Regions from separate parts of the Halomonas sp. E14 genome, predicted to be linked through region 3. Evidence: predicted binding sites of a transcription regulator. Region 3 holds the regulator's gene; each other region holds the start of a gene.
What was found. Region 3 encodes PhoB, which activates phosphate uptake and scavenging genes when phosphate is short. Its sites were predicted from a motif close to TGTCATANNNNTGTCANA; they were not measured.

Region 1: the regulator PhoB is predicted to act here: its motif matches at 2,407-2,424, upstream of ACT7B3_RS12085 (Na/Pi symporter).
Region 2: the regulator PhoB is predicted to act here: its motif matches at 3,808-3,825, upstream of ACT7B3_RS03550 (DUF6482 family protein).

What each region holds. Positions count from the first base shown of each region.
Region 1 is NZ_CP199423.1:2,586,890-2,596,311, forward strand. It holds gene ACT7B3_RS12075 (complex I NDUFA9 subunit family protein) at 1-261, shown strand, start outside; gene ACT7B3_RS12080 (phosphate signaling complex PhoU family protein) at 414-1,091, opposite strand; gene ACT7B3_RS12085 (Na/Pi symporter) at 1,116-2,324, opposite strand; gene ACT7B3_RS12090 (nucleoside deaminase) at 2,452-2,889, opposite strand; gene ACT7B3_RS12095 (hypothetical protein) at 2,981-3,517, opposite strand; gene ACT7B3_RS12100 (hypothetical protein) at 3,781-3,978, shown strand; gene ACT7B3_RS12105 (ribose-phosphate diphosphokinase) at 4,108-5,010, opposite strand; gene ACT7B3_RS12110 (thymidine phosphorylase family protein) at 5,010-6,602, opposite strand; gene ACT7B3_RS12115 (2-dehydropantoate 2-reductase) at 6,820-7,752, shown strand; gene thpD (ectoine hydroxylase) at 7,819-8,730, opposite strand; gene ACT7B3_RS12125 (YbhB/YbcL family Raf kinase inhibitor-like protein) at 8,989-9,422, opposite strand, start outside.
Region 2 is NZ_CP199423.1:765,635-775,056, reverse strand. It holds gene ACT7B3_RS03580 (monovalent cation/H+ antiporter subunit D) at 1-493, shown strand, start outside; gene ACT7B3_RS03575 (Na+/H+ antiporter subunit E) at 490-987, shown strand; gene ACT7B3_RS03570 (K+/H+ antiporter subunit F) at 981-1,250, shown strand; gene ACT7B3_RS03565 (Na+/H+ antiporter subunit G) at 1,263-1,697, shown strand; gene hemH (ferrochelatase) at 1,786-2,874, opposite strand; gene ACT7B3_RS03555 (thiol-disulfide oxidoreductase DCC family protein) at 3,006-3,281, shown strand; gene ACT7B3_RS03550 (DUF6482 family protein) at 3,440-3,742, opposite strand; gene ACT7B3_RS03545 (hypothetical protein) at 3,875-4,168, opposite strand; gene dnaB (replicative DNA helicase) at 4,241-5,629, opposite strand; gene rplI (50S ribosomal protein L9) at 5,831-6,277, opposite strand; gene ACT7B3_RS03530 (hypothetical protein) at 6,293-7,147, opposite strand; gene rpsR (30S ribosomal protein S18) at 7,160-7,387, opposite strand; gene rpsF (30S ribosomal protein S6) at 7,411-7,794, opposite strand; gene rlmB (23S rRNA (guanosine(2251)-2'-O)-methyltransferase RlmB) at 7,953-8,678, opposite strand; gene rnr (ribonuclease R) at 8,786-9,422, opposite strand, start outside.
Region 3 is NZ_CP199423.1:3,682,157-3,691,578, forward strand. It holds gene ACT7B3_RS17355 (cyclodeaminase/cyclohydrolase family protein) at 1-99, opposite strand, end outside; gene ACT7B3_RS17360 (hypothetical protein) at 157-513, opposite strand; gene ACT7B3_RS17365 (HU family DNA-binding protein) at 589-867, opposite strand; gene ACT7B3_RS17370 (NAD(P)/FAD-dependent oxidoreductase) at 1,081-2,241, opposite strand; gene ACT7B3_RS17375 (chorismate--pyruvate lyase family protein) at 2,348-2,905, shown strand; gene ubiA (4-hydroxybenzoate octaprenyltransferase) at 2,935-3,825, shown strand; gene phoB (phosphate regulon transcriptional regulator PhoB) at 3,906-4,595, shown strand; gene phoR (phosphate regulon sensor histidine kinase PhoR) at 4,597-5,970, shown strand; gene cysZ (sulfate transporter CysZ) at 5,981-6,703, opposite strand; gene phoU (phosphate signaling complex protein PhoU) at 6,723-7,448, opposite strand; gene pstB (phosphate ABC transporter ATP-binding protein PstB) at 7,481-8,296, opposite strand; gene pstA (phosphate ABC transporter permease PstA) at 8,312-9,422, opposite strand, start outside.

The sequences.
Region 1 (9,422 bases), 1.1 Mb from region 3:
GTGCTGCGCTACCGCGACATTCTCGGTCTGATCGCCGCCCACCTGGAGCGTGACCCGCGCATGGTGCCGATCCCGTTTCACTTGTGGCAGCTGGCCGCCTTGCTCGGCAGCTGGTTGCCCAGCCCGCCCCTGACCCGCGACCAGCTGGCGCTGATGCGCCAGCACAATGTCGTCGACCCAAGCCTGGGCACCCTGGCTGATCTCGGCATCACTCCCCGCTCGCTGCGCGAGAGCCTGCCCGACTGCCTGCCTTGCCGCTGAACGCGCCTGCCAACGACCTGGCGCAGCTGTGCCGAGCTTTGCCGGGTGTAAATAGTAAGGATTTGCTGGAAGCTGCTGCTACCTGGGAGAGCTCTGGCTTCGCTTCCCGCAGCGCAAGGAGCCGCTCGCCAGAGCGGCGAGCGGCAGGAGGGTCAGAGTTCTTCGTCGTCGGAATAGAAGTCGAGGTCTTCCAACTTGCCCAGCACCGCGGTAGCGATGTTGGCCAGGTGGGCGGCCACACGCTTGTAGTGGCGTGCCAGCAACGAGTAAGCCACGGCCTCGTGAAACTCGATCTTGGCCTCGTCACGGAACAGCTCCTGGATGAGCCTGTCGCAGTGGGCACGGATCTCTACCGCCTTGGTCAACGCCTGGCGCGCCTGGCGCTCGTCGGAGTCGCTCGTGGCCTTGATCACCATGCCGAACATGCCGGTCATCTGCGCCGCCATGGCGTTCAGCGGATCCTGGTACTTGGGCACATGGAAGCCTTCGCTGTAGAAGTGCCCGACCTCGAACACGTTCTTGCAGTAATCACCGATGCGCTCGGCGTCTTTAGCCACGCTCATGAGAGCCAGGCAAATGGCCACGTCGTGCCCCGGATTCACCGTCAGGTGGCGCAGCACCTTGCGTCGTATGGAGCGTTCCAGTTCGTTGATCGCCCGGTCCCGCTCATAGAGCGGCTGGCGCACCTCGTCGGCTGCCACCGTGCTGTGCAGCACTTCGTTGGCGCGGTCGAACATCCAGGCGCCGTGCCCGAGCATCTGGGTCAGATCCTCGAAAGCCATGTTGATGGTATTTTCCGAAGTCAGGGCGCTGTAAAGCTGACGAAACATGGAGAAAGCTCCTGAAAGCCGCGCTCAGCGCAGGCTGGTAAACAGTTCGACGGCACCGATCCCGAGCAGCGGTATCACCAGGAACACGCCGATCAGGAAGATGAAGGCATAGCGCGTCTGGCGGGCGGCGAGCTTGCCGTACCAGGTTGCCACCTTGAGCGGCACATAGCGCAGCGGATACCAGACCAGCGTGCCGGTCACGTTGAAGATGACATGAAACAGCGCCACCGTCATCGCCGCTGCCACCGGGTTGGCGGTAGCCGCCAGCACGCTGGTCACGGTGGTGCCCAAGTTGGCCCCCATCATGAACGGCAGCACCCGCCGCAGACGCACCACGCCGGCCCCGGCCAGCGGCACCATCAGGCTGCTGGTGATGGTGCTGGACTGCACCAGCACGGTGGAAACCAGCCCCACCCCGTAGGCGCGCAGGTCGCTGCGGAAGAAATAGGTGCGGAACAGGCCATCCATGTGGCGCAGCAGGGCACCCCGCAGGTTCTGCACCATGAAGCCCAGGGCAATGAACATCAGCAGCAGTCCCAGGGCGGCCACCAGCAGCCCCTGGGAGGCCGCCGTGGGTGTCAGGGCGCTGCCGATCGCATTGGCCGCGTCCACCACCGGCGCCGTGATCACCTTGACGGGGCTATTCGGACGCGCCACCTCCTCCAGGCCGATCAGCTCGGCCAGCCAGCCCGCCAGGCGGGTGAACATGCCCCGCCCGGCCTCGTGAAACAGGCCGCTGATGAATTCCAGCGGGAACACGATCAGTACGGTGAGGATATTGAAGAAGTCGTGCATCAGCGCAGCGGTAAACGAGCGCCGGAAGTTGCGCCGGATCCGCATGTTCGCCAATGCCACGATCACTCCCGTGACCGCGGTGCCGATGTTGGCCCCCATGATGGCGAACACGGCGGTGCCCAGGGTCATCTCGCCGCTGGCGACCAATGTCACGATCAGCGCCGAGGTGAAGGACGAGCTCTGCACGATCATGGTGACCAGCACGCCGGCCAGCAGGGCGATGAAGGGGTTCTCGCCATAGGCGAAGAGCTGGGCCAGAAAATCGCTGGCACGGCCAAATGTGCCAAGGCCGGCACCCAGCACGTTCAGGGCCGCCAGGAACAGGTAGAGGCAGAGCCCGGCATAGATGCCACGTAGCCAGGCAGGCACCTCGCGTACCGGTTCTCGGGACAAGGCGGCACGGCTCGATTGGCCGTCGGATCTCTCGGTCTTGGACATGGGCGGCCCGTTTTCAGGTTACACGTACTGGATGACGGAAGCGTGACGTTCTGGTGGCACTGCGCGCACGGTAACGGGCCAAGATGACAGTTTCATGACAACCGCTGCCGACACGCGTACGCCCAGGCTAGTGGCCGATATCTTCGTTCCACAGCTCTGGCGAGGCCTCGATGAAGCGTGTCATAAGTTCGACACAGTCAGGCAGCTGTAGCACCTCCACGGCCACGCCCCGCGAGGCGAGCAGCGCTTCTTCTCCGAGGAAGGTCTGGTTTTCCCCCACCACCACGCGCGGTATGCCGTAGAGCAGGATGGCGCCGCTGCACATGGCGCAGGGCGAAAGGGTGGTGTAGAGCGTGCATTCACGGTAGATCGCCGCCGGCAGGCGCCCTGCATTTTCCAGGGCGTCCATCTCGCCATGCAGGACGGTGCTGCCCGCCTGGACCCGACGGTTGTGTCCACGCCCCAGGATGCGGCCCTGGTGTACCAGCACCGAGCCGATGGGCACGCCGCCTTCCGCGAGGCCCTGGCGTGCTTCGTCTAGGGCTGCTTGCATGAATGAGTCCATCTTTGCGCTCCGCTTCCTTTCGACTGTCGAATCCTGCAGAGACCTTAGCAAAAAGTGCCCGCTTCTGCGCAGCCAGGCCAGGACCGGCTCCTCACTGCCAGCGCCAGCCGTGACGCTCCCACCAGGCCAGCGCAATCTGGCGATTCTGCGCATTGGCCTGGGGGTCAAGCACGCTTGCCAGGCGCACGTAGTCGCCCGCCGTCTGGGCCATCAACGCAGGATCCTGGGTGGCGAGCTGCAGCGCGTAGAGCACCAGCATCAGCTCGTAGTCATCGCGGCTGTCGATCAATCCATACAGCAAGGGTACGGCAGGCTCACCGATCTGTCCGAGGCGCTCGGCGGCGATGTACCAGACCCGCGGGTGCTCGTCGCCCCCATAGACGTCGACGAAATCTCGGTCGGCCAGGCGGCTAACGTGGTAATGAGCTTCATCCTGCACGGAATGGAAGTGACGGGGGACCCAGAAGCGGTCTTCGGCGCGGCTCTCGCCCTGACGGGGCGCAAGGGCCGGCTCACCGGCTTGAGCCACGGGCTGTTGCGCTGGGGACGAAGGTTCGGGCGTGCGGCCACCGCAGCCCACCAGCAGCCCCATGGTCAGCCCGAAGATAGCGATAGTACGTCGCGTCATGGCGGTACGGTTCCTGTATCGACCGAAGGGGTATCTCGCTGGCTTTTTACGCTTTTGCGTGGCCGCTGGCTAGCCCGACCGCTTCGATGCATTGTCTGCTAGAGCTAGCAACGCAGCCAGTGCCTGACGCGACCGGCTGCCAAGCACTTTCGCGAGCCCATGCCGTAGCCACATACCCATTGATGAATGGGAATCGACAAAGGCTCATCGACGCAGCACACCCACAGTATGATGAGCCTGTCCCAATAGCCAAAGTGAGCGCCATGGAACCCTTTCTCGTCGATGTGTACGCCATTCATCCCCGTGGACATGACATTCATCTCGGCGGAGGCCTGTTCCTCGCCCCCAGCGCCGAGGCAGCCGAAACCATGGCCACGGAAGAGTACTGGAAGCCACAGCTTGCCAAGCAAGGCTTCGATATCGGCTTCCACACCGACCTGCCCGGCACGGGCCCTCGCTGAGATCGCTGGCAGCGCTAAACCAACCATGGAACCACCTGCCTGTCGCAGGCTGGCAACGCCGCGGCCAGCCTAGAGGCGGCGTGCCATGACAGTAGCCACCCTGGGCTCGAGTAGCTACCCTGGGCTCGGTCAGCCCGCCGCCAGCACTTGATCCAGCGCCCCGGCCAGCAGCGGCGCCAGGAAGACGACATTGCTCTGGTGAGCGATGGCGTCCGTGCTCCAGACCTCCTTGATGCCAGCCCGGCGAAGCGCGTCGAAGGCATCGCCGGCAAAGAGCGCATGCGTCACGGCAACATCCACGCGCTCCACCCCGGCGGCCAGCAGCGCTTTTGCCGCCTGGATCAGGGTGTGGCCGGTGCTGGCGACATCGTCCAGCAGCACGACACGACGCCCAGCAAAGGGCAGTGCCGGCAGGCGGATCTCGACCTCATGATCACCATGACGCTGCTTGCTGCACACGCCATATTCCAGCCCCGCCACCCGCGCGGCACTCTTCACCCACTGCGCCGATTCTGCATCAGGCCCCAGCAGCAGCGTCTTGCCACCGCGGCGCGCCACCATCTCGCCCAGTTGCGGAGCGCCGGAGAGCGCTACGGCCTGGCGCAGCGGCACCGCCTGATCCAGCCGTTCGACGCGATGCAGGTGAGGGTCGACGGTGATCAGCGCTTCGAACAGCTCGGCCAGGAAGCCGCCGACCAGACGCTGACTCACCAGCTCGCCGGGGTGAAACGCCTTGTCCTGACGCATGTAGGCAAGATAGGGCGCCACCAGCACCAGCCGTTCGACGCCCTGCTCGCGCGCATGGCGTGCCAGCAGCATCAGCTCGACCAACTTGTCGTTGGGGCGGTCCAGACTTCGATAGATCACCACAGTCCGAGGCCAGTCCCCCGCCTTGGCAAACGGCAAAGTCAGGCACAGCTCCTCGTCGGGAAAGCGATGGCGAACGACACCATGCGCGGCAAGGCCCGCCGCCTCAGCCAATCGGCAGGCCGGTGCGGCCTCCTCGGGAAAATAGAGCAGTCCGGCTGTCATCAAAACTCCAGGTTCATTCGCGTAAGCTGGTGTTGCGATCCGATGCGGTAACCGCTGTCGCGCTCGCTGCTTTGCAGCGCAAAACCGCACTCACTGCGGAAGGCGGCATAAACGCGATACAACGGCTGTCCCTTCACTACCGTGTCGCCGAGCTGGGCAAACAGCTCCACCCCGGCATTTCTGGCTTTGGGGGCTCCTGCCAGCCGTGCGATACGCGCCATGCGCAGGTTGTCGATGGCAGTCACCACGCCATCCTCAGGGGCCAGCACATCGAAACGATGGGGGGCCAGGTCGAGGTTATCGAGGTCGAAGGGTTTTTCACCCTGGGCACGGATGATGGCCTGCATCTTCTCCAGCGCACGCCCCGAGTCGAGAATCTCGCGGGCGATGCCGAAACCATCGCCGCCGCGAATGTCGGGGTCGAACTCCAGCATGCGCCCCGCCAGGCGCAGCGACTTCTGGCGCAGGTCCATCGGTGCCTCGGGATGCAGGCTCAGTACGCGCATCACGTCGCGGGCCTCGAGCATCGGGCCGATCCCCCGCCCGACCGGCTGGCTGCCGTCGGTGATCACCACGTCGAGGGTCAGGCCCAGGCGCCCTGCCACAAACTCGAACAGCTTGCGCAAGCGCCGGGCCTCGGGCATCGAGCGCACCTTGGCATGCGGCCCCACGGGTATATCGAGCAGCAGGTGCGTGGAGCCTGCCGCCAGCTTCTTGGAAAGGATCGAGGCTACCATCTGGCCGGGCGAATCGATGGAGAGCGGCCGCTCCACCGCGATCAGCACATCGTCGGCCGGCGAGAGTTCGCTGGTGCCGCCCCAGGCGAGGCAGCCGCGATGCCGCCGCACCAGCTCCTCGAGATCGTCGAAAGGGATCTCCACCTTGGCCAGCACCTCCATGGTGTCGGCCGTACCCGAAGGCGAGGTGATCGCCCGCGATGAGGTCTTGGGGCACAGCAGGCCGTGCGCCGCAACGATAGGCACCACCAGCATGGAGGTTCGATTTCCGGGGATGCCGCCGATGCAGTGCTTATCCACCACCGGATGCTCGCGCCAGTCGAGCCGTCGCCCGACACGACACATGGCATCGCTGAGATAGAAGATCTCCTCGCGGTCGAGCTCGCCGAGCTCGCAGGTTACCACGAAGGCAGTCAGCTCGATCTTCGAGTAGCGCAGCTCGGCGATGTCCTGCACGATGGCGCGATAGTCCTCACGACTTAGCCGCTCGCCGGCGATCTTGCGATGCAACGCGGGAATGGAGGGCGGCGGCTCCGCCTGCGAGACGCTGACCGGCGTGCCCTCCTCGACCCCCAGCGAGGCGAACGCATCCTCAGAGAGACCCAGCTGGGCATGACCGACGATGGCGGCATCGTCCACCACGTTGAGGCTGGCAAGAATGCGCTTGCCGTTGGAGCGCACCTCGACCTTGGAGAGCGCCTGGAAGCCCTCGGCGCGGTAGAGGTCGCACTCGCGGTGCAGGTAGGCCACGTTCTCGCGGTAGGTATCAATGGCTACGCGGCGCAGGGCCAAGGGCAGCGCCCCTTCCTGAACCGGCTCGGCGCCGGAAGTGTGACGAGGGGAGGAAGCGGTCATGGGTCAGGTCGCATCGGCAAGGGTCATCGACAGTCTGCCTCACTTTTCTCAGGTGTGGCAGTTGCAGGAAACCCCTTCATGACCTGGCTCAAGTCAGACAAAAGGTGCGCCCAGCGCGGAGGGGATGCACCACGCCAGCAAGCCACTATCCTCAAAGACAGCAGCGACCAGAGACAAGATCACCCAGCGACATGGGCCAAGCCATAAGGGGGGCAGCATGAAATTCGCCATCATGGGCAGCGGCGGGGTCGGCGGCTACTTCGGCGCCCGCCTGGCCGCCGCCGGAGAAGAGGTCACCTTCATCGCCCGCGGTGCTCATCTTGAGGCGATGCGCCGCAATGGGCTCAGGCTGACCAGCATCAAGGGCGACCTGCATCTAGAGCGCGTGCAGACAACCGATGACCCGGCGACAATCGGCACGGTCGACTGCGTGATCATGGCGGTCAAGACCTGGCAGCTGCGTGAAGCCGCCGAAGCGATCCGCCCCCTAGTCGGTGACACCACTCTGGTGCTGCCGCTGGAGAACGGCGTGGAAGCTGCCGATACCCTGGCAGAGGTGCTGGGCGAAGCCGTGGTACTGGATGGCCTGTGCGGCATCCTGGCCTGGAAGGAAGCCCCCGGGCATATCGTCCATGCCGGCGTCGATCCTTTCGTGCGTTTCAGCGAACGGGACAACCGCAACAGCGAGCGAACCGCCCGCCTCAAGGCGGCCTTCGACCGAGCGGATGGTGTCAGTGCCGAGATCCCCGACGACATTCGCGTGGCGCAGTGGAGCAAGTTCCTGTTCATCTGCGCCCTGAGCGGAATTGGCGCAATCACCCGCGCCCCGATCGGGGTCACCCGGCAACTGCCCGAGACCCGCCAACTGATCGAGGCGATCCTGGTGGAGATAGAGGCCGTCGCCCGGGCCCAGGGGGTGGCCTTCCCCGACGATGCCGCCGAGCGCGCCATGCGCTTCATCGATGCAATGCCGGCCGAAAGCACCTCCTCGATGCAGCGCAACCTCATGGCCGGCGAGCCATCGGAGCTGGAATCCCAGAACGGTGCCGTGGTTCGGCTAGGCCGGGCTGTGGGCGTCGCCACGCCGGTCAACGAACTAATCTATGCCGCACTGCTGCCACAGGAGCTGGCGGCACGCGACACACTCTGATCGAGTCTTGCCGTGGCCACGCGGGCCACGGCATACGACACATGGGCTGAACGAAACGCCAAGACTTTACGAAACTGGCTTGAGCGGGCTCCAGTCCTTGCGGTTGGCGAGAAAGTCCGGGCGTGGGCGATTGCCACAGAACGGGTTGACCAAGCCGTTCTCGACGCTGTTGTAGACGAAGAACAGGTTGCTGCGCGGCCAGCACGACATGTTCATGTTGGAGCCGTGCATGGTGTTGCACTCGAACATCACCAAGGTGCCGGCCGGCCCCTTGGGCGCCTCGATGTCGCCCTTGAGCATCAGCTCGCGCAGGCTGGTATTGTCGGGCACACCAACTTCCTGGCTCTTAAGCGACTCCTTGTAGTTGTCGGTCGGGGTGCGGCCGACGCAGGGCACGAAGTATTTGTGCGATCCCGGAATTAGCATCAGCGGGCCATTGAACTCGCCGTTGTCGGTGAGGATGATCGAACAGCTGAGGGAGCGCATTCGCGGCATGCCATCCTCGCTGTGCCAGGTCTCGAAGTCGGAGTGCCAGTCGAAGCCCTTGCCCTTGAAGCCCGGCTTGTAGTTGATGCGCGACTGGTGGATATACACGCCCTTGCCCAGCAGCTGTTCCACCATCGCCAGCAGCCGCGGGTCGCGAGTCAAGCGACTGAAGCGCTCGGATATCTCATGGATACCGAAGATGGAGCGGATCTCCTGTCGCCCCGGCTCCAGCACGGTGCCTTCAGAAAGCTTGAGATCCTCATCCTCTTCATAGTCGCGCAGCTCCTGGATGAAGGCCTCCATTTCTTCGCGGGGAAAAAAGCCCTCGAAGGAAAGAAACCCTTTCTCTTCGTACTCCCGAACCTGCTCCTCGCTCAGCGGGCCATCGCTGCGCTCCGCCCCTTCGGTAAACACGACCGGGTCGATGCGCTCGAACATGCCGAGCTTGCGTTCCAGCCGCGTGGGAAACAGGTCCTGTACATCCTTTTTCATCGCATGCTCCTCCTTGATCTAAGCGAAACGCCCGTCTTCGGCGGGTCGCTATCCACCCTAGCCGTACGCCAAGTCGCATGCAAAGTCGCTTTGTATCGCTGCTTTATAGGATGAAACCGCCTGTAAATTTTCCTGACGCAAGGAGAAACAGACATCCTCTCGCCGCAAGGGCGGGATGTCTTCGACAGGGGGTACTGAGGGATTCGCCACCAGCGCGGCCGGCACAAGACCAGCCGCTTGGCTCCGGCACCGGGGGTTTCAGCCCCGGCGGTAGGTGCCGATCAGGCGATTCATGCCCAGCAGGTGGGGTTCGAGCTGCTTGAGCAGTTCCGCCAGCCCCAACCCTTCCGGCAGATCGGTCGGCTTGCTCAGCGCCAGCACCCAGAAGTAGTAATGGTGTGGCCCGTGCTCTTCCGGTGGCATGGGGCCGCGGTACCCTACGCTGCCGAAGTCGTTCTTGCCGCAGGTTCCGTCGCAGGTCGCCTCGTCAAGGGAGGTGGTCGAGCCCGGCAGGTTATAGAGCAGCCAGTGAACGAAACCGTAGCTGCCGTGCTGCACCAGCGGCGCGTCGGGATCGTGGCATATCACCGCATAGCCCTTGGTGCCTTCCGGGGCATCGTGCCAGTTCAGGGGCGGCGAGACGTCCTCTCCTTCCCCCGTATGGCGAGCAGGAATGGCGCCATGCGCCTGAA
Region 2 (9,422 bases), 2.9 Mb from region 3:
GCGCGGCAAGGCGGGTACGCGCCTGGTGCGCGGCCGCCGCCTGCACCAGCGCTTCCTGCTCGGGGGGCTGTTCCTGATTGCCGCCATCGGCGCGGTGGGCCTGCCGCCGCTGGCAGGCGCGCTGGGCAAGCTGCTGCTGATGCAGGCAGTAGAAGGCTCGGCCCGCCTGTGGCTCTGGCCGCTGCTGCTGCTGGCCAGCCTGGCCGCCCTGATCGCCATGTCGCGTGCCGGCTCGGTCTTCTTCTGGGCCAGCTACAAGGGCGAAGTGGCCTCGGGCAAGGTCAGTCGCGCCCAGCTGGCCGGCGTCGTATGGCTACTGGCCGCCGCCCCGCTGCTGGTCATCTTCGGCGGCCCGGTCAGCAGTTACACCCAGGCCACCGCCGCCCAGCTGGCCGCTCCCCACGAGCCGATCCAGCAGCTGCTCGGCGATCCGCTTGCCCAGGTCCCAGCCCAGCGCGTGACGCCGCAAGGCCAACAAGGAGAGGCACTATGAAAGCCATGGGTCGCTACCTGCCCACGCCCACCCTGTCGCTGGTCCTGTTGGTGGTGTGGCTGCTGATGGTGCGCAGCATCGCGCCGGGCCAGCTGCTGCTGGGGGCCTTCCTCGCCGTGGTCATCCCGCTGCTGACGCAGAATTTTTGGGACCCGCTGCCAAGGGTCAAGCATCCGCTCAAGCTGGCCTGGTTCGTGCTGGTGGTGCTGTATGACATCGTCAAGGCCAACATCCACGTGAGCCTGCTGATCCTGTTGCCCAAGCGCGAGCCGCACCCCGGCTTCGTCGAGTATCCGCTGGAAGTCACTGATCGCCTGACCATCACGCTGCTGGCCAACACCATCACCATGACGCCGGGCACCGTCTCCACCAACGTTCGCCTGGACGGCTCCTCGCTGCTGATCCACGTGCTGGACATGACCGACGAACAGGCGCTGATCCGCGAGATTCGCGAGCGCTACGAGCGGCCGCTCAAGGAGATCTTCGAATGCTAGATACCGCGCTGCTCATCAGCCTGGCCCTGATCGTGCTAGCCATGGGGATGAACGTCTATCGCCTCGCCGTCGGGCCCGACGTGCCCGACCGCCTGCTGGCCCTCGACACCCTGTACGTCAACTCCATTGCGCTGATCGTGCTGCTGGGGCTATGGCTGAATACCAAGACCTACTTCGAGGCGGCGATGCTGATTGCCATGCTGGGTTTCGTCGGCACCATGGCCATCTGTCGCTACTTGCTGCGCGGCGACATCATCGAATAAGGAGACAGTGCCATGACCCTGTACGTCATTGCCGAAGCCGTGATCGCCCTGCTGCTGGTGGCCGGCGGCATCTTTGCCTTCACCGGTTCGCTGGGCATGCTGCAGTTCAAGGATTTCTTCATGCGGCTGCACGGGCCGACCAAGGGCACTACCCTGGGCATCGGCTGCGTGCTGATCGCCTCGATGCTCTACTTTTCCATCACCCAACGCGAACTCCACGTGCAGGAACTGCTGATCACGCTGTTCCTGTTCATCACCGCGCCGGTCACCGGCCACATGCTGGCCAAGACAGGTCTGCACATGCATCTGCGCTTCATCACCGGCACCCGCGGCTCGGTGCCGGAGTTCCGCGACGAGGACGTGGGCCAGAGCCGGGTGGCGCGTCCTGCCAGCGCCAAGCATCCGTGGAAGTACCGCAAGGCCAAGCGCTCGCGGCTGCAGCGCTGATATAGCCGCTGTCGCAAGGAGCTGCCGCCAGCATGAGAGGCGGCCCGCAGCATGGCTGCGGGCCGCCTCTTCGTTTCATCTTAGCCTTTCAACACCAGCCTGACAGCTCGCGGCGAATGATCGCAGTCAGCGCCGCGACATGGTCCCCGCGAGCGTTGAGGCACGGCACGTAGGTGAAGCGCTCGCCGCCCGCATGCAAGAAGCTCTCCTTGATCTCCTCGTTGATCTCCTCCAGCGTCTCGACACAGTCGGACGAGAAGGCCGGCGACACCACGGCAATATGCTTCTTGCCCTGGCGCGCCAGCGCGGCCACGTGGTCCACCGTTTGCGGCCCGACCCACTCCTCCGGCCCGAACTGGGACTGGAAGGCCGTCTGGACCTCGCTCTCCTTCCAGCCGAGCCGCTCGCGCAGCAGGCGCGTGGTCTTTTGGCACTGGCAGTGGTAGGGATCGCCTTCCATCAGGAAGCGCTTGGGCACGCCGTGGTAGGACGCCACCAGCACTTCAGGTCGGGATTCGGCCGCATCGTAGGCCTCGCGCACGGAAGCGGCCAGCGCATCGAGATAGGTCGGCTCTTCGAAATAGGCCGGGACGGTGCGAATGGCCGGCTGCCACTTCAGCTTCATCAAGGTGCGGAAGGCTTGATCGTTGGCGGTGGCGGTGGTGGGCGAGGCGTACTGCGGATAGAGCGGGAAGAAGAGAATGCGATCGCAGCCGGCCGCCTGCATGCGGCGCAGTACGCTCTCGGTCGAAGGGTTACCGTAGCGCATGCAGAAGTCGACCATCACCCTATCGCCGTACAGCGCCTTGAGCGACTCTGCCACCTTGCGGGTCTGCTCGCGGGTGATGGTCAGCAGCGGGCTTTCGTTGCGCTCCTGGTTCCAGATGCCGCGGTAGGCCTCGCCCGACTTGAACGGACGGCGGGTAAGAATGATCAGCTGCAGCAGCGGCTGCCACTTCCAGCTGGGGTAGTCGACCACCCGCTTGTCGGAGAGGAACTCATTGAGGTAACGACGCATCGACCAGTAATCGGTGCCGTCGGGCGTCCCTAGATTGGCCAGCAGCACGCCGACGCGAGGGCGTGTCACGGGGGGGTGGTCCGACGGCGCATGTACCGGGCAATACTGGCTTGCCGAGTCCGGAAGGACGGAGGCTGGGTCCCGGGAAGGCGTGGTCATTCATGAGCTCCTTGAGGTCGATGTCGCCATGCCGGCTAGTCTATCAGGGTCGTCGCGTCGCCGGGAATGAAGTTGTACTATCGCATAAAATTGTACAGCTAATGATCAGGGTGGATCCCACCAGGAGCACGATGAATCGAGCCGAGACACTGCGCGCCCAGGCCCCCCCGGCCACGCCGTTCTATGACGGCCGATGCCCGCTGTGCCGCAAGGAGGTCGACTGGCTGACCGCACAGCGGCACAGCGACAGGGGGCTCTTCGTCGATATACGGGCGAAAGACTTCGATGCCGCACCGCTGGGCACGGCCTTCACCAAGATGATGGGCAGGCTGCATGCGCTTGATGCCCAGGGGAGGTGGTATATCGGAATGGACGCCAGCCGCGCCTTGTACGCGGTGCTGGGCTAGCGCTGGCTGATCAGGCTGAGCCTGCTGCCCGGCCTGGCCCCGCTGCTGGATGCCAGCTACCTGTGTGCCCGCCGCCGCGTGCGCCTGGGGCGCTGGATGACTGCGAGGCGACGGCGAGAAAAGGGATAGCGCCAGTCGGAGCTATCACGCAGCGCGGGTCAAAACACCAGCGGCATGCGTGAGGTCAACGGGTCGTGGTAATGCGCATCGCGCCCGATCACCTCCTCATGCGGCACATGCTGCACCAGATAGGCACGGTGGATGCCGGCGCGCTGCAGCTCGAGGTAGACATCCTCCAGCGAGCGGAACACCGCCGGCTTGCCGCGCCGAGACAGCATGTGGCGCTTCCCTTCCACATCTTCCAGCTCCACCTGGTAGCAGTGGCTGCCGGTATGGGTGATGACGCGAACTTCGAAGTTGTCGTGGCGGCCGACAAATGCCTTGAGATCTTTGAATTCCATGGCTCCCTCCATGACGGTCAACTGATACAAGTCGGGCACAGTATCTCTGTGCCCGATATCAGCTTCATGACAGTAGCATAACACTGGTATGACCACCGCTACGCAGGAGAGGTTCCTGTCACCCGGGAAAACCTAGGATAGGCTGGACGGATCGATGGCCTTGCCAAGCGAGTTGCGATCGACCCACTTCCCCGCCTTGGTTTCCTTGTAGCGAAATACCACGCGGTCGCCTACCGCCACCGTGAGTTCGGCGTCCTCGGTCTGGTAGCTGTAGGTTTCGCCATCGACCATCAGCCGGAAGCGATAGAGATCCGGCATGCCCAGCCACTCCTTGAAGGGCCCTTCCCGCTCCAGCGATTGCAGCACGCCGCGCGCCTCGAGCTTGGGTGTACGTTGGCGCTTGCCGCGCCGAAATCCGCCCGCCATGTTGTCTCCTTGCAATCTACCGTCCGGGGCCCGGCATTATACGGGGCCGTACGCAGGGCTCAACCCCCATTGTCACTCCCCAAACGCTTCACCGTAGCTGTCTGGCGCCAGGTCCTCAAAGCGCGTATAGCGGCCGATGAACGCCATGTGCACCGTACCGATGGGCCCGTTACGCTGCTTACCAATGATCAGCTCGGCCAGCCCCTGGTTATCGGGATTATCCGGATTGTAGACTTCATCGCGGTAGACGAAGGCGATCAGGTCGGCGTCCTGCTCGATGGCGCCCGACTCGCGCAGGTCCGACATGACCGGGCGCTTGTTGGGGCGCTGCTCCAGCGAGCGGTTGAGCTGCGACAGCGCCACTACCGGGCAGCCGAACTCCTTCGCCATGCCCTTGAGCGAGCGCGATATCTCCGAGATCTCGCCGGTACGGTTCTCGGAGAAGCCGGGAATCTGCATCAGCTGCAGATAGTCGATCATGATCAGCGCCATGTTGCCGTGCTCGCGCACCACGCGCCGGATGCGCGAGCGCATCTCGTTGGGCGACAGCGCCGCCGTATCGTCGATGAACAGCTGCTTGTCCTTGAGCAGGTTGACCGCCGAGGTCAGGCGCGGCCAGTCCTCGTCTTCCAACTGGCCGGTACGCACCCGCGTCTGGTCGATGCGGCCAAGGGAGGAGAGCATGCGCAACATCAGCGATTCGGCGGGCATCTCCATGGAAAACACCATGACCGGCCGGTCGCTGGCGATCACCGCATGCTCCACCAGGTTCATGGCGAACGTGGTCTTGCCCATGGAGGGGCGTCCCGCGATGATCACCAGGTCGGAGGGCTGCAGCCCCGAGGTCATCTCGTCGAGGTCGCGAAACCCGGTGGACAGGCCGGTCATCTCGCCCTTCATGTTGAACAGCTCGTCGATGCGGTCCACGGCCTTGGCCAGCAGCTCGCTCATGCCGATGGGACCGCCCGACTTGGGGCGCTCCTCGCTGATCTGGAACACCAGCCGCTCCGCCTCGTCGAGCAGTTCGTCGGCCGGCCGCCCCTGGGGGCTGAAGGCCCCGTCGGCGATCTGGTTGGCCGCGCGGATCAGCTTGCGCAGGGTAGCCCGCTCGCGAACGATGTCGGCATAGGCGCGAATGTTGCTGGCCGAAGGCGTATTGCGCGCCAGCTCGGCCAAGTAGGCGAGTCCGCCAACCGTATCCAGGTGGTCGCGCCGCTCCAGCGCCTCGGAAAGCGTGACCACATCCAGCGGCTGCCCGGCTTCGGCCAGGCCCGTCATGGCATTGAAGATCAGGCGATTCTCGTAGCGATAGAAGTCGTCGGCCACCAGGCGTTCGGATACCGTATCCCAGGCCTGGTTGTCGAGCATCAGGCCGCCCAGCACCGACTGCTCCGCTTCCAGCGAATGGGGCGGCACCTTCAAGGCGGCGGTTTCCTGGTCGAGCTCGAAGGTATCGTTCATGGCGGGCAACCTCGATGAAACATGCGTAGCCATTCTACCCGAACGCCGAGCTTACCCTAGCGCCCGCGCATGACTGAGGCGGCCGGTTCGTGCGCCGACGAACTGGCAAGGGAACGGGGAGTCGGGAGAGGGGATTCGTGTAGTACAGACACAGAAAGGGCGCGGGGTCTCCCCCGCGCCCTCGCAGCATGCGGCAGCGAATTACTCGGCTACCACGACCACGCGAACGGTGGCGTCGACTTCGGCATGCAGGTGCAGGTCGATGTCGTACTCGCCGGTCTGGCGAATCGGACCTTCGGGCATGCGAACTTCGCTCTTGGCGACTTCGATGCCGGCCTGGCCCAGCGCTTCGGCCAGGTCACGCGGACCGATGGAGCCGAACAGCTTGCCTTCGTCACCGGCCTTGGCGACCAGCGACAGCTCGATCTCGGCCAGCTGAGCGGCGCGGGATTCGGCGATCGCCTTGCGCTCGGAGGCCTGGGCCTCGAGCTCGGCGCGCTGGGCCTCGAAGGCCTCCAGGTTGTCCTTGGTGGCCGGCACGGCCAGGCCGTAGGGCACCAGATAGTTACGGCCGTAGCCAGCCTTGACGGCAACCTTGTCGCCCAGGCCGCCCAGCTTGCCAATGTTGTCGAGCAGAATGACTTCCATCTCGTTAACCTCGTGTCAGTCGCTGCGAGAGGCCAGACGGCCGCGGAAATCCACGAACACGTCGATAAAGGCCGCCAGCAGCACGATCAGAATCATGGGCCAGGTGGTGATCAGCAGTACGTAGAACACGATCAGCCACAGCCCGTTCATACCTTTTAGCCCGATGAAGCCGTGCACCAGGGCAATACCGGCCACCAGCAGCGGCACCCAGGCCAGCATAGAGAGCGACGGCAGCCCCAGCACCATGCCCACCACGCCGAGCAGGACCAGCAGGCCAAGTTCACGCGGCACCAGGCGCAGCGCGTGGAACTCCTCGCGGAAGCCGCCGGGATTGTAAAGCCCGGCCTGCCAGCTGCGCGCCAGGGCCAGACAGCCGATGGCGGCCAGCAGCACGATCAGCCCGGTGACGCCGCCGATCAGCAGCGTCGCCAGCTCCTCAGTGTCGAAACCCTGGCGGCCGAGCTCGGTCAGCATGCGGTCGATCTCGGTCGAGCCTTGGCGCAGCTGTTCCAGCAGCGGACCGGTTCCGCCTGGCGGCACGAAAACGCCGAGCTGGATCATGGCCGCCGCGGCCAGGGTGCCGACGATCAGCGCCTCGCTCCAGCGCGTGCGCGAGCGCAGCACCACGCCCATAAGCGTGACCAGCAGCACGCTGGCCAGCGGAATGGCGTCACCCTGGGTCCACCACCAGCCGGCCGGTACCGCCGCGGCCACCAGCACCGGCAGCGCCGGCGACAGGCCGCGGCGCAGTGTGACCAGGGCCACGATGGCGCCACTGAGCCAGAACAGCCAGGGGATGACCGCGGCCAGCGCCGCCCCGCCAACGGCGTAGGGCGTGCCGCGCATCAGCCATCGAGCAATCGGCAGCATCGAGTCGGCGGCTTACTGGTGGCTGTCGGTGTAGGGCAGCAGGGCCAGGTAGCGCGCGCGCTTGATGGCAGTCGCCAGCTGACGCTGGTAACGGGCCTTGGTACCGGTGATACGGCTGGGTACGATCTTGCCGGTCTCGGTGATGTAGGCCTTGAGCGTATCCAGATCCTTGTAGTCGATCTGCTTCACGCCTTCAGCGGTGAAACGGCAAAACTTGCGGCGACGGAAAAAGCGTGCCATGGGAGACTCCTCGGTACGTGCGATCAGTGGGCTTCGGCAGTTTCTTCTTCAGAGCGCGGACGCTCTTCGCGACGCGCTCGCTTGTCGTCTGCCGGCTTCATCATCGGCGAAGCTTCGGTGATGGCTTCCTTGCAGCGCACCACCAGGCTGCGAATGATGGCGTCGTTGAAGCGGAAGATGTTCTCGATCTCCTCGAGAACCTCGCCGCTGCACTCGACGTTCATCAGCACGTAGTGAGCCTTGTGGATCTTGTTGATCGGGTAGGCCAGGTGACGGCGGCCCCAGTCCTCCAGACGATGCACGGTGCCACCGCTTTCGGTGACGATGCTGGAGTAACGCTCAACCATGGACGGCACTTGCTCGCTCTGGTCCGGGTGGACCATGAACACGATTTCGTAATGACGCATGGGATCTCCTTTCGGGTTGGCAGCTTCCGCATGAGGTCGAGGACCCCGGGGAAGCAAGGAGGTGATAGTCGAAATGGCAACGCCCGCTCACACAGGAACGGGCGCATGCATTCTAGTGAGCCGAGGCGCGACTTGCAAGGCGCAACCCAAGCGGCGGCTCAGCGGACACCGCCGCGCTGACGCACCGCCTCGAACAGGCAGATGCCGGTGGCCACCGAGACGTTGAGACTGGAAACGCTGCCGGCCATGGGCAGCTTGACCAGCCCATCGCAGGCTTCACGCGTGAGCCGGCGCATGCCCTTGCCCTCGGCGCCCATCACCAGTGCGGTGGGGCCGCAGAAATCGGCGGCATAGAGCAGGGATTCGGCCTCGCCAGCGGTGCCGGTGATCCACACTCCGTACGCCTTGAGCCGGGCCAGGGCACGGGCCAGGTTAGTCACCTGATAGACCGGCACGCTCTCGGCGGCGCCGCAGGCCACCTTGCGCACCGTGGCGTTGAGCGGCGCGGCCTTGTCCTTGGGCACGATCACCCCATGCACGCCGGCGGCATCAGCGCTGCGCAGGCAGGCGCCGAAGTTATGCACGTCGGTGACGCCATCGAGCACCAGCAGCAGCGGCGGCGCGGCGTGGGGCCAGGCTTCGAGCTTGAACCACAGCGCCGCTTCGCTTTCGCAGGCGAGCGGTGCGGCGAAGGCGATGACGCCCTGGTGCGAGGCCTCTTGCGCCAAGCGATCGAGATCGTCGCGCGGGTGCGGCTCCACGCGCGCGCCGCCCCTGCGTGCCGCCTCGACGAGGTCGCCCAGGCGCTGCTGCGCCTCACCCTCCTGCACCCACAGCACCCTGACCGTTTCACCGCGGTCCAGCAGGGCGCGCACCGCATGCACGCCGAACACGGCATCGAGGCCGCCTGGGACACCGGGCAGCTCCGGCTTGCGCCGCGGTGCCCCCCTGCCCTGTGCTCGCGACCTCTCCTTGCTGCGTCCCTGAGCCATCAGCCGCGCGACCTCGACCGACGCGGCCCGCGGCGACGCTTGCCGCCCTTGCCGCGCTCGCCTTCATCCGCCGCACTCTTCGGCGCCGCGGCGTCGAGCGTGACGCCCGCCTCGCCGTCGCCGCGCCGTTTGCGCGGTTGGCGCTTGGGCCGCGGCTTCTCGTCTTCGAGCACGAAGTCGATCTTGCGCTCCTCGAGGTCGACGCGCGCCACCTGAACGGTGACACCGTCGCCGAGCCGATAACTCATGCCGGTGCGCTCACCCTTGAGGCGGTGCTTTTCGGGCTCGTAGTGATAATAGTCCGAGGGCAGCGAGGTGACGTGAACCAGGCCCTCGACATAGACCTCATCGAGGCGCACGAAGATGCCGAACTGCGTCACCGAGGCGATGGTGCCTTCATAGACCTCGCCGAGCTTGTCGGACATGAACTCGCACTTTAGCCAGTCCTCGACGTCTCGGGTGGCATCGTCGGCGCGCCGCTCGGTCATCGAGCAGTGCTCGCCGAGCTCGAGCATCTGCTCGAAGGTGTAAGGACACCACTTGCTGGGCGGCTCGACCGGCGCCCCTTCGACGCGCAGTACGGTATTGGTCTGACGCGGCCCGCGGATCACCGAGCGGATGGCGCGGTGCACCAGC
Region 3 (9,422 bases):
CGGCATGGAGCGCGCCTCGATGGCGTGGCAGAAGTCCTCGAGCGAGGCTTGCCACACGCTGTCATGGGACGACATGGTCGATTCCGGCTGGGATGCCATGGCAGGAATCCGCCCGGAAGGCGGGCAGGGCGCGGTGAGCAGACGCACGGCACGCCATCAGAGGTGCTTGAGCAGCTTTTGCAGCTTGTTGAGATCACCCGAGTCACCGACCAGGCGCACCTTGCCGGCCATCATGCCGTCAAGGAAGGCCCGCTGGGTCGGCTTGCGCAGCACCGCCAAGGCGGTGGCTTCATCCTCGAAGCGCAGCTCCAGGTCGAGGTCGACCGGCAGCCCCGCGCCGCTGCGGATGCCGTGCGGCGACATGCGGTAGTGGCGGGCGACCGACAGGTCTTCGGTGGCGATGCCCCAGTCGAGGCGTCGCAGCTCGGCCAGCTGCTGGCGAAATTGCGGCTTGCGGCGCGAGGCGCGCTTGAGCAGCAGGCCCAGCAGCCAGAGCATCAGTCGCAGCTTCATGATGGGATCGACTCACAGGCAGGCGGGCGACGGCCTGCCGGGGCAGGCCGCAGGGTGACGGCACGCGGGCGGGCATCAGCCCTTGCCGACGGCATCCTTGAGCCCCTTGCCCGGCTTGAAGGCCACGGTCTTGCTGGCGGGAATGGCCAGCGGCTGGCCGGTCTGCGGGTTCTTGCCGGTGCGAGCGGCACGCTCGCGCACGGTGAAGGTACCGAAGCCGATCAGCGAGACGTCCTGGCCCTGGGCCACGCTGCCGGTGATCTCGTCGAGAATGACGTTCAGCACCTGGCTGGCCTTGTCCTTTGAAAGTTCCGCCCGTTCTGCGATGGCCGCTGCAAGTTCTGGCTTGCGCATAAAAGCCCTCCTGGTATTGGCTGGTTGCCGGCATGGATGCCGTGGTGTTGTTATCAGCGCGTCGAATGGATCGCAAACCGCCCACCGCTTTGCCGGAGAGCTCGTTCCCTTGCGTGTGGTGATCCGCGTGTGAAGATCGCCCCTGCTCCTGGAAAGCGTCAAGCGAGGTGTTCGTCAGTTTGCCCGCGGGAAAGCCCCGCGGCGCCGACGAGACTAGCCTAGCAACGGCGGCACGGCTCGCGCCAGCTCAACTTTCCGCCGCACGCTGGCGCCTGTCAACGCAAAACCGATCAAACGCTCGTCCTGGGTTTCGGCGAAGGCGGCCAGGTCGGCTCCCTCCCCTTCGATGCGCCAGCGCGCCGGTGCCTCGGCGGGCGGATAGGCCACCACCGGCAGCAGCGGGGTTTTCACTACCACCGGCCAGGCGGCGTAGTGCACGGCGGTGGGCGTACCGGCCAGGGTACGGGCCAGCGCCTTGGCGCTAGCCTGCAGCGGTGGCACGTACATGGCGTTGACCCCTGCCACGCAGGCCGCATCGCCAAGGGCAAAGATGCCGGGCGACGAGGTGGCCAGGTAGTGGTCGACCACAATGCCGGCCGGCAAGGTCGCCAGCCCCGCCGCTGCCGCCAGCTCGGTGCGCGGCCGTAGCCCGGTGGCCACCAGCACCAGGTCCGCCTCAAGCCCAGTGCCGTCGTCGAGCCGCAGGACGACATCGGCGCCAACGCTCTCCAATGCCTCAAGGCCACGTCCCAGGCGCAGGGCCATGCCCGCCGCAGCGAAGGCGCTCCCCAGGGCGCGCCCCAGCGGCTCGGGCAGCAGCCGCGGCAGCGGCGTGCGCTCTGGCGCCACCAGGCTCACCGCATGCCCACCGACGAGCAGGTCATTGGCGAATTCGCAGCCCACCAGGCCGGCGCCGATGATGGCGACCCGGGCCGGCCGCCCCAGCGCCTCCAGGGCGGCATGGAAGCGCCGATAGTCATCGAGGTCGTTGATGGTGTGCACGCGAGCAGCGACGGCAGCGGGCACGGCGAACGGCACCGCGGGCGCGGCTCCGGTAGCCAGCACCAGCGTGCCATAGGGCAGCCGCTCGGCGCCAAGCTGCAGGGTGCGGGCCTGGGGGTCGATGGCCTCGACGCGGGTGTGGGTGCGCACCACCGCCCCCAGCTGGTCGGCCAGCGCCAGGGCCGAGCGCACGGCCAGCCGCGACGGCGGCAGGCGCTTGGCGAAGCCGGTGGAGAGCAGCGGCTTGGCGTACTCGTCGCCGCTGTCGGCGGTGATCAGGGTCAGCGCACGCTCGGGGTCGAGGGCGCGCAGCTGGCGCGCCAGGCCGATGGCGGCCATGCCGGAGCCGATGAGGATCAGAGGTGCGGTCATGGGACTCCCTGCCGGTTGCCGGGACCGCGACATGCGGCCCTGCACGAGGAATCGTGGCAAGGCCGCATGTTACACTATGCGCCCCCAGTCGACCCGGAGAGAGCCGGTGGCCCGGACCCCCACGGCGCAGCAAGGCCATGCACACCGTTACCCCATCTGGCGGCCGCTGGCGGCGAGCCGGCCTGCCATGAGCCCGGGCTGGTGGCAGTGGGTAGCCTCGCGCGATTCGCTCACCGCCCGCCTGATCGCGGCCGGCGCCGAGCGTCGCTTTCGCGTGCGCCTGCTCGACCAGCGCCTCGACCGGCCGCGGCCCGACGAAGCCCAGGCCCTCGGCCTGCCCTGCGACCGCCTGGCATGGCGCCGCGAGGTCGCCCTGTGCCTCGACGAGCGCCCCTGGGTGGTGGCGCGCTCGGTGGCCTCCCTGGCGCTGCTGCGCGGCCAGCGCCTTGACCGGCTGGGCGAGCGCTCGCTGGGCAGCTGGCTGTTCCGCCAGCCGGACCTCGAGCGCAGCCCCATCGAGATCACCCGCGCCAGCGCCCCCTTCCATGCGCTGGACGGCCCCTGGGGCCGGCGTTCGGTGTTCCGCCACGGCCGCTTTGCAGTGCTGGTGCAGGAGTTCTTCCTCGACGCGATGGCGGAGGAACTCGGCCTTCCCGCACGCTAGGATAAACGTCATTGCATAAGGAGGACTCGATGGATCGCTCGTTGCTCCACCCCAGCGGCCTGGCCCGCTTGCCCGACTTCCTGCAGCTGATGCGGCTGGATCGCCCCATCGGTACCTGGCTGCTGATGTGGCCGACACTATGGGCGCTGTGGGTGGCCGCCGAAGGCCTGCCCGAGCGCCACCTGCTGCTGATCTTCGTCGCCGGGGTCTACCTGATGCGTGCGGCCGGCTGCGTGGTGAACGACTACGCCGACCGCCACTTCGACGGCCACGTCAAGCGCACGCGAAACCGCCCCCTGGCCACCGGGCGCATCAGCGAGCGCGAGGCCAAGCTGCTGTTCGCCGCCCTGGTCGCCGCCGCCTTCGTGCTGGTGCTGTTCACCAACCTGTTCACCGTGCTGCTGTCGCTGGTGGGCGTGGCCCTGGCCTTCATCTATCCCTTCATGAAGCGCTACACCCACCTGCCGCAGCTGTTCCTGGGTGCCGCCTTCTCATGGGCGATTCCCATGGCCTTCGGCGCCGTGCTCGGCCAGGTGCCCTTCGAAGCGTGGCTGCTGTTCGCCGCCAACGTGGCCTGGACGGTGGCCTACGATACCCAATACGCCATGGTCGACCGCGACGACGACCTGAAGATCGGCATCAAGTCCACTGCGGTGCTGTTCGGCCGCGCCGACCGGGCCATGATCGGCCTGCTGCAGCTGGTGACGCTGGGCCTGCTGGGCTGGGCCGGGGTGCGCCTGGGGCTTGGCCTGTTCTACTGGCTGGGCCTGGCAGGCATGGCGGCTACCTTCGTGCACCAGCAGTTCCTGATCAGGACGCGCGAGCGCGAGCGCTGCTTCCAGGCCTTTCTCAACAACCACTGGTCGGGGCTCTTGCTGTTCGCCGGGATCGCGCTGAGCCTGTGGCCCGAACTGGGCTGAGCGCTGGCGGCCATGTCATCCTACTGTCATGATAACGTGGTGATATCGTCATCGAACGTCACGCAACATGAGGCAACGGGATGACTGCCAAGACCGTTTTGATCGTCGATGACGAGGCGCCGATCCGAGAGATGATCGCCGTCGCGCTGGAGATGGCAGACTACCGCGTGCTGGAAGCGGCCAACGCCCAGAGCGCCCACGCCATGATCATCGACCATCAGCCTGACCTGCTGCTGCTCGACTGGATGATGCCCGGCACCAGCGGCATCGAGCTGGCGCGCCGGCTCAAGCGCGAGGAAGCCACCCGCGAGCTGCCGATCATCCTGCTGACCGCCAAGAGCGAAGAGGACAACAAGATCCTCGGCCTGGAAGCCGGCGCCGACGACTACATCACCAAGCCGTTCTCGCCCCGCGAGCTGGTGGCCCGGCTCAAGGCGGTGCTGCGGCGCACCACGCCGCGCGGCGTCGAGGAGCCGGTGGAGGTCGACGGCCTGCAGCTCGACCCCGTCAGCCATCGCGTCAGCGCCCATGGCCAGGCGCTGGAGATGGGCCCCACCGAGTACCGTCTGCTGCAGTTCTTCATGACCCACCAGGAGCGCGCCTACACCCGCAGCCAGCTGCTCGACCAGGTGTGGGGCGGTAACGTCTACGTGGAGGAGCGCACCGTGGACGTACACATCCGCCGCCTGCGCAAGGCCCTGGGCGACGCCCACCAGCACCTGATCCAGACTGTGCGGGGCACCGGCTACCGCTTCTCCAACAAGGGCTGACGTGCGCCCCTGGAGCCGGGAGGTCTGGCGCATCGGCCTGCTGGGAGCCGCCGGCAGCCTGGTCGGCTGGCTGTTCTCGGCGCCGGGGTTGGGGCTCGCGGTGGGCCTGGCCGCCTGCCTGGCCTACCACCTGCGCCAGCTGCACGCCCTGCGCAACTGGCTGATCCGCCGCCCCCACGACGAACCGCCCGCCGCCGCCGGCCTGTGGGGCGACCTGTTCGATCGCCTCTACCGCTACCAGAAGGGTCAGCGCCACACCCAGGGCCGCCTGCAGGCGACCCTCAAGCGCATCCAGGAGTCCTCCGAGGCGATGCGCGACAGCGTGGTGATGCTCGACCCCCACGGCGACCTTGAGTGGTGGAACAGCGCCGCCGAGGCGATGCTGGGGCTGGAGCCCGCCCACGACCGCGGCCAGCACATCACCAACCTGATCCGCGACCCGCGCTTCGTGGCCTACTTCAACGCCCGGGCCTACCGGGAGCCGCTGACGCTGACCTCGCCGGTGGACGAGCGTCGGGTGCTGCAGTTCCAGATCACCCTGTACGGCGACGACGAGCGCCTGGTGATGGCGCGCGACATCACCCGCCTGCACCGCCTCGAGGAGATGCGCCGCGACTTCGTCGCCAACGTCTCCCACGAGCTGCGGACGCCGCTGACCGTACTGGCCGGCTACCTGGAAACCTACGCCGACACCGCCGAGCTGCTGCCGCCGCGCCTGGCCAAGGGGCTTGGCCGCATGCAAGAGCAGACCGCGCGCATGCAGAACCTGGTCAACGACCTGCTGCTGCTGTCGCGGCTGGAGATCGACCAGGGCGGCGAGGATCACCTGGCGCTGGCGATGCCCGAGCTGCTGGCGCGCATCCAGCGCGACGGCGAAGCGCTGTCGGCCGGGCGCCAGCGGATCACGCTCTCGATCAGCGAGCCGCGGGGCCTGCTCGGCAGCGAGCAGGAGATCCACAGCGCGCTGTCCAATCTGCTGTTCAATGCGGTGCGCTATACCGGCGAAGGCTGCCGCATCGAGCTGCGCTGGCGCCCGCACCCCCTGGGCGCCTGCCTCGAGGTCGAGGACAACGGCGAAGGCATCGACCCAATCCACCTGCCGCGACTCACCGAGCGCTTCTACCGGGTCGACAAGGGCCGCAGCAACGCCACCGGCGGCACCGGCCTGGGGCTGGCCATCGTCAAGCACGTGCTGCTGCGCCACGACGCCAGCCTCGAGATCGAGTCGCACCCCGGCCAGGGCGCCCTGTTCCGCTGCGTGTTTCCCGCCGCGCGGCTGGTCGCCCTGCCCGCCACACCGCCTGCTCCGACAGCCGCGCTGGCTCCTGCATCCGGCACGCTCAGCCCGTCCGCCACCCCCACCAGGCCCGACTGAACGCCGGCGTTCAGCGCTCGCTCGGCAGGCCGCGATAGTGGCTTTCCCACATCAGCACCGCGCCGGCCACCGCGCCCGGCAGCAGCAGCAGGTTGGCCAGCGGCAGCCAGGTAATCAGGGTAACCCAGCCGCCGAAGGTAAGGGTCTGCCAGGAGCGCGCCGCCAGCCGCCGGCGCATGTCGGCAAAGCTCACCTTGTTGTTGTCCATCGGGTAGTCGAGGTAGGTGATGGCCATGATCCAGGCCGAGAACAGCGCCCAGAGGAACGGCGCGACGACGTTCAGCCCCGGCACCCAGCTGAGCGCGAACAGCGCCAGCATGCGCGGCAGGATGTAGCCCAGCTTGACCAGCTCGCGGCCCAGCGCGTCCACCGCGGTACGCGCCAGGCCGCGGTCGTCCAGCGGCGGGCGGCCGGTGGCCTCGACCTCCACCTTGGCGGCCAGAAAGCCGTAGAAGGGCGCGGCGATCAGGTGGGTCACCAGCGAGAAGGTGAAGAACACGATCAGCACCAGGCTGACCACGAACAGCGGCCAGAGCAGCCATTCGAGCCAGACCAGCCAAGCCGGCACCAGCGCCAGCCAGGCCGCCAGCCATTCGCCGAAGCGGGTGACCACGTAGTAGAGCATGGCCGCGTAGACGCTCAGGTTGATGGCAATCGGCGCGTAGACGTAGCGGCGCAGGCCGCGGCGGTAGACCAGCTTCACGCCGCGCAGCAGGGCGGTCTGTGCTTGCATCGGCTCTCCCTTGGGCGGCTTACTTGCGGGCCAGGGCGCCGGCGTCGAGCTGGCCCGGGTCCATATGGCGAATGTCGAGCCCCTTCACCAGGTAGATGACATATTCGGCCAGGTTGTCGGCGTGGTCGCCGACCCGCTCCAGCGCGCGCAGTACCCACATGACGCTGAGCACCGGGCCGATGGCGCGGCTGTCCTCCATCATGAAGGTCATCAACGAGCGCATGGCACTGCTGTACTCATCGTCGACCGACTCGTCCTCGCGCACCACCTGCAGCGCCAGCTCGGTATCGAAGCGGGCGAAGGCGGTCAGCGCATCGCGCAGCATGCGCCGCACGTGCTCGCTGATGTGGCGCACCTCGACCAGGCCGCGTACGCTGCCGCCGCCTTCGGTCAGGCTCAGGGCGTTGCGTGCGATCTTGCTGGCCTCGTCGCCGATCCGCTCCAGGTCGGCGGTGGCGCGGATCACCGCCAGCACCAGGCGCAGGTCGGAGGCCGCCGGCTGGCGGCGGGCCAGCACCCGGGTGCACTCGTCGTCGATCTTGAGCTGCATGGCGTTCACTTCACGGTCGCGGTCGCGGACCTTCTCCGCCAGGCGGCTGTCGCCTTCGAGCAGGGCCTGCACCGCCTCCTGCACCTGCTGCTCGACCAGGCCCCCCATGGTCATCAGTTGGGTCTTGAGCGCCTCCAGCTCTTGGTTGAACTGGCGCGAGATATGCTGGCTATGGGTGTCGCTGGTGATATCCATGGGTTCCTCCTCGGGCCGCCGTAGCGGCCGCTTCAGGCCATGCGGCCGGTGATGTAGTTCTCGGTGCTCTTCAGGCTCGGGTTGGTGAACAGCGTGTCGGTGGGGGCGTACTCCACCAGCTCGCCGTGCTGCAGGAAGGCGGTGTAGTCCGACACCCGCGCCGCCTGCTGCATGTTGTGCGTGACCAGCACCAGGGTGAGCTGCGACTTCAGCCGCCGGATCAGCTCCTCGACCTTCAGCGTCGAGATCGGATCCAGCGCCGAGGCGGGCTCGTCGAGCAGCAGCACCTCGGGGCGTACCGCCAGCGAACGGGCGATCACCAGACGCTGCTGCTGGCCGCCCGAGAGCGACCAGGCCGAGGCGCGCAGGCGATCCTTCACCTCGTCCCACAGCGCGGCGGCGTTGAGCGCCCACTCGACGGTATCGTCCATCTGCCGCTTGCGCATGCCGCCCAGCAGGCGCAGCCCGAAGGCCACGTTCTCGTAGATCGACATGGGGAAGGGGTTGGGCACCTGGAACACCATGCCGACCCGCCGCCTCAGCTCGTCCACCGCCACCTCCGGCGCGTGGATGTCCTGGCCCTCGAGCAGGATCCGCCCGGCGTGGCTGACCTCGTCGTTGAGGTCATGCAGGCGGTTGAGCGCACGCAGCAGGGTCGACTTGCCGCACCCCGACGGGCCGATGAAGGCCGTGACGCGGTGGCGGGGAACGCGCAGGGTGAGCCCCTTGAGCGCCGGCTTGCCGCCGTAGGCCAGCGTCAGCCCTTCGATCTGCAGGCAGCTGGCCTCGGCCGGGAAGTCGATGATCGACCCCGTGGCGAAAGGCAGCGGCCCAGGCGGTTTGGTCATGCACGACTCCTCGAGTCAGCGGCGCGGCTGCACGCCGTGACGCACCCTGAAATGATGCCGCAACAATATGGCAGTCAGGTTAAGCACCAGGATCACCAGCACCAGCAGCAGCGCCGTGGCATAGACCACCGGCATGGCGGCCTGCACGTCGTCGCCGTGGAAGGCCGTGTCGTAGATGTGGTAGCCCAGGTGCATGAACTTGCGCTCAAGATGGAGGAAAGGAAAGTCGCCGTCCACCGGCACCTGAGGCGCCAGTTTGGCCACGCCGACCAGCATCAGCGGAGCCACTTCCCCGGCGGCCCGCGCCACGGCCAGGATCACCCCGGTCAGCATGGCCGGCACCGTCATCGGCAGCACCACCCGGGTCAGGGTCTCCAGCCGCGTGGCGCCCAGCGCCAGGGCACCCTCGCGCTGGTGCGACGGGATGCGCGCCAGCCCCTCCTCGGTGGCCACCACCACCACCGGCAGGGTCAGCAGCGCCAGGGTCAGCGAGGCCCACAGCAGCCCGCCGGTGCCGAAGGTGGGCGACGGCAGGGTGTCGCTGAAGAACCACTCGTCCAGCGTGCCGCCGATGCCGTAGACGAACACCCCCAGCCCGAACACGCCGTAGACGATCGACGGCACCCCCGCCAGGTTGCGCACCGCGATGCGCACCAGGTGGGTCAGGCGGCCCTGGTGGGCGACCTCGTTGAGATAGATGGCCGCCAGCACGCCGAAGGGCGTCACCAGCAGCGACATCAGCATCACCATCAGCACCGTGCCGAAGATTGCCGGCCACACCCCGCCGGCGGTGTTGGCCGCCCGCGGCCCCTCGGAGAGAAAGCGCCACACCCCTCGCGTCCAGGCCGCCAGCTTGGCCGCCCCGCTCATGGCGTTGGGCCGGGTGGCCGCCAGCACCTCGTCCAGCGGCTGGTGCAGGCGGCGCCCGTCGACGCTCTCCAGCACCGCCACGTCGCCGCGCATCGCCTCCTGCAGCCGCTGAAGGCGCGCATCGAGCTCGGCCAGCGCCTGCTGCGCCTGGCGATCGCTGGGGTTTCGCTCCAGGTGGGCAACGAGCGGCCGCAGCGCCTCCCGGCGCAGGCGCTCGCGTTCATCTCGCAGCGCCTGCAGCGCGGCCAGGCGCCGT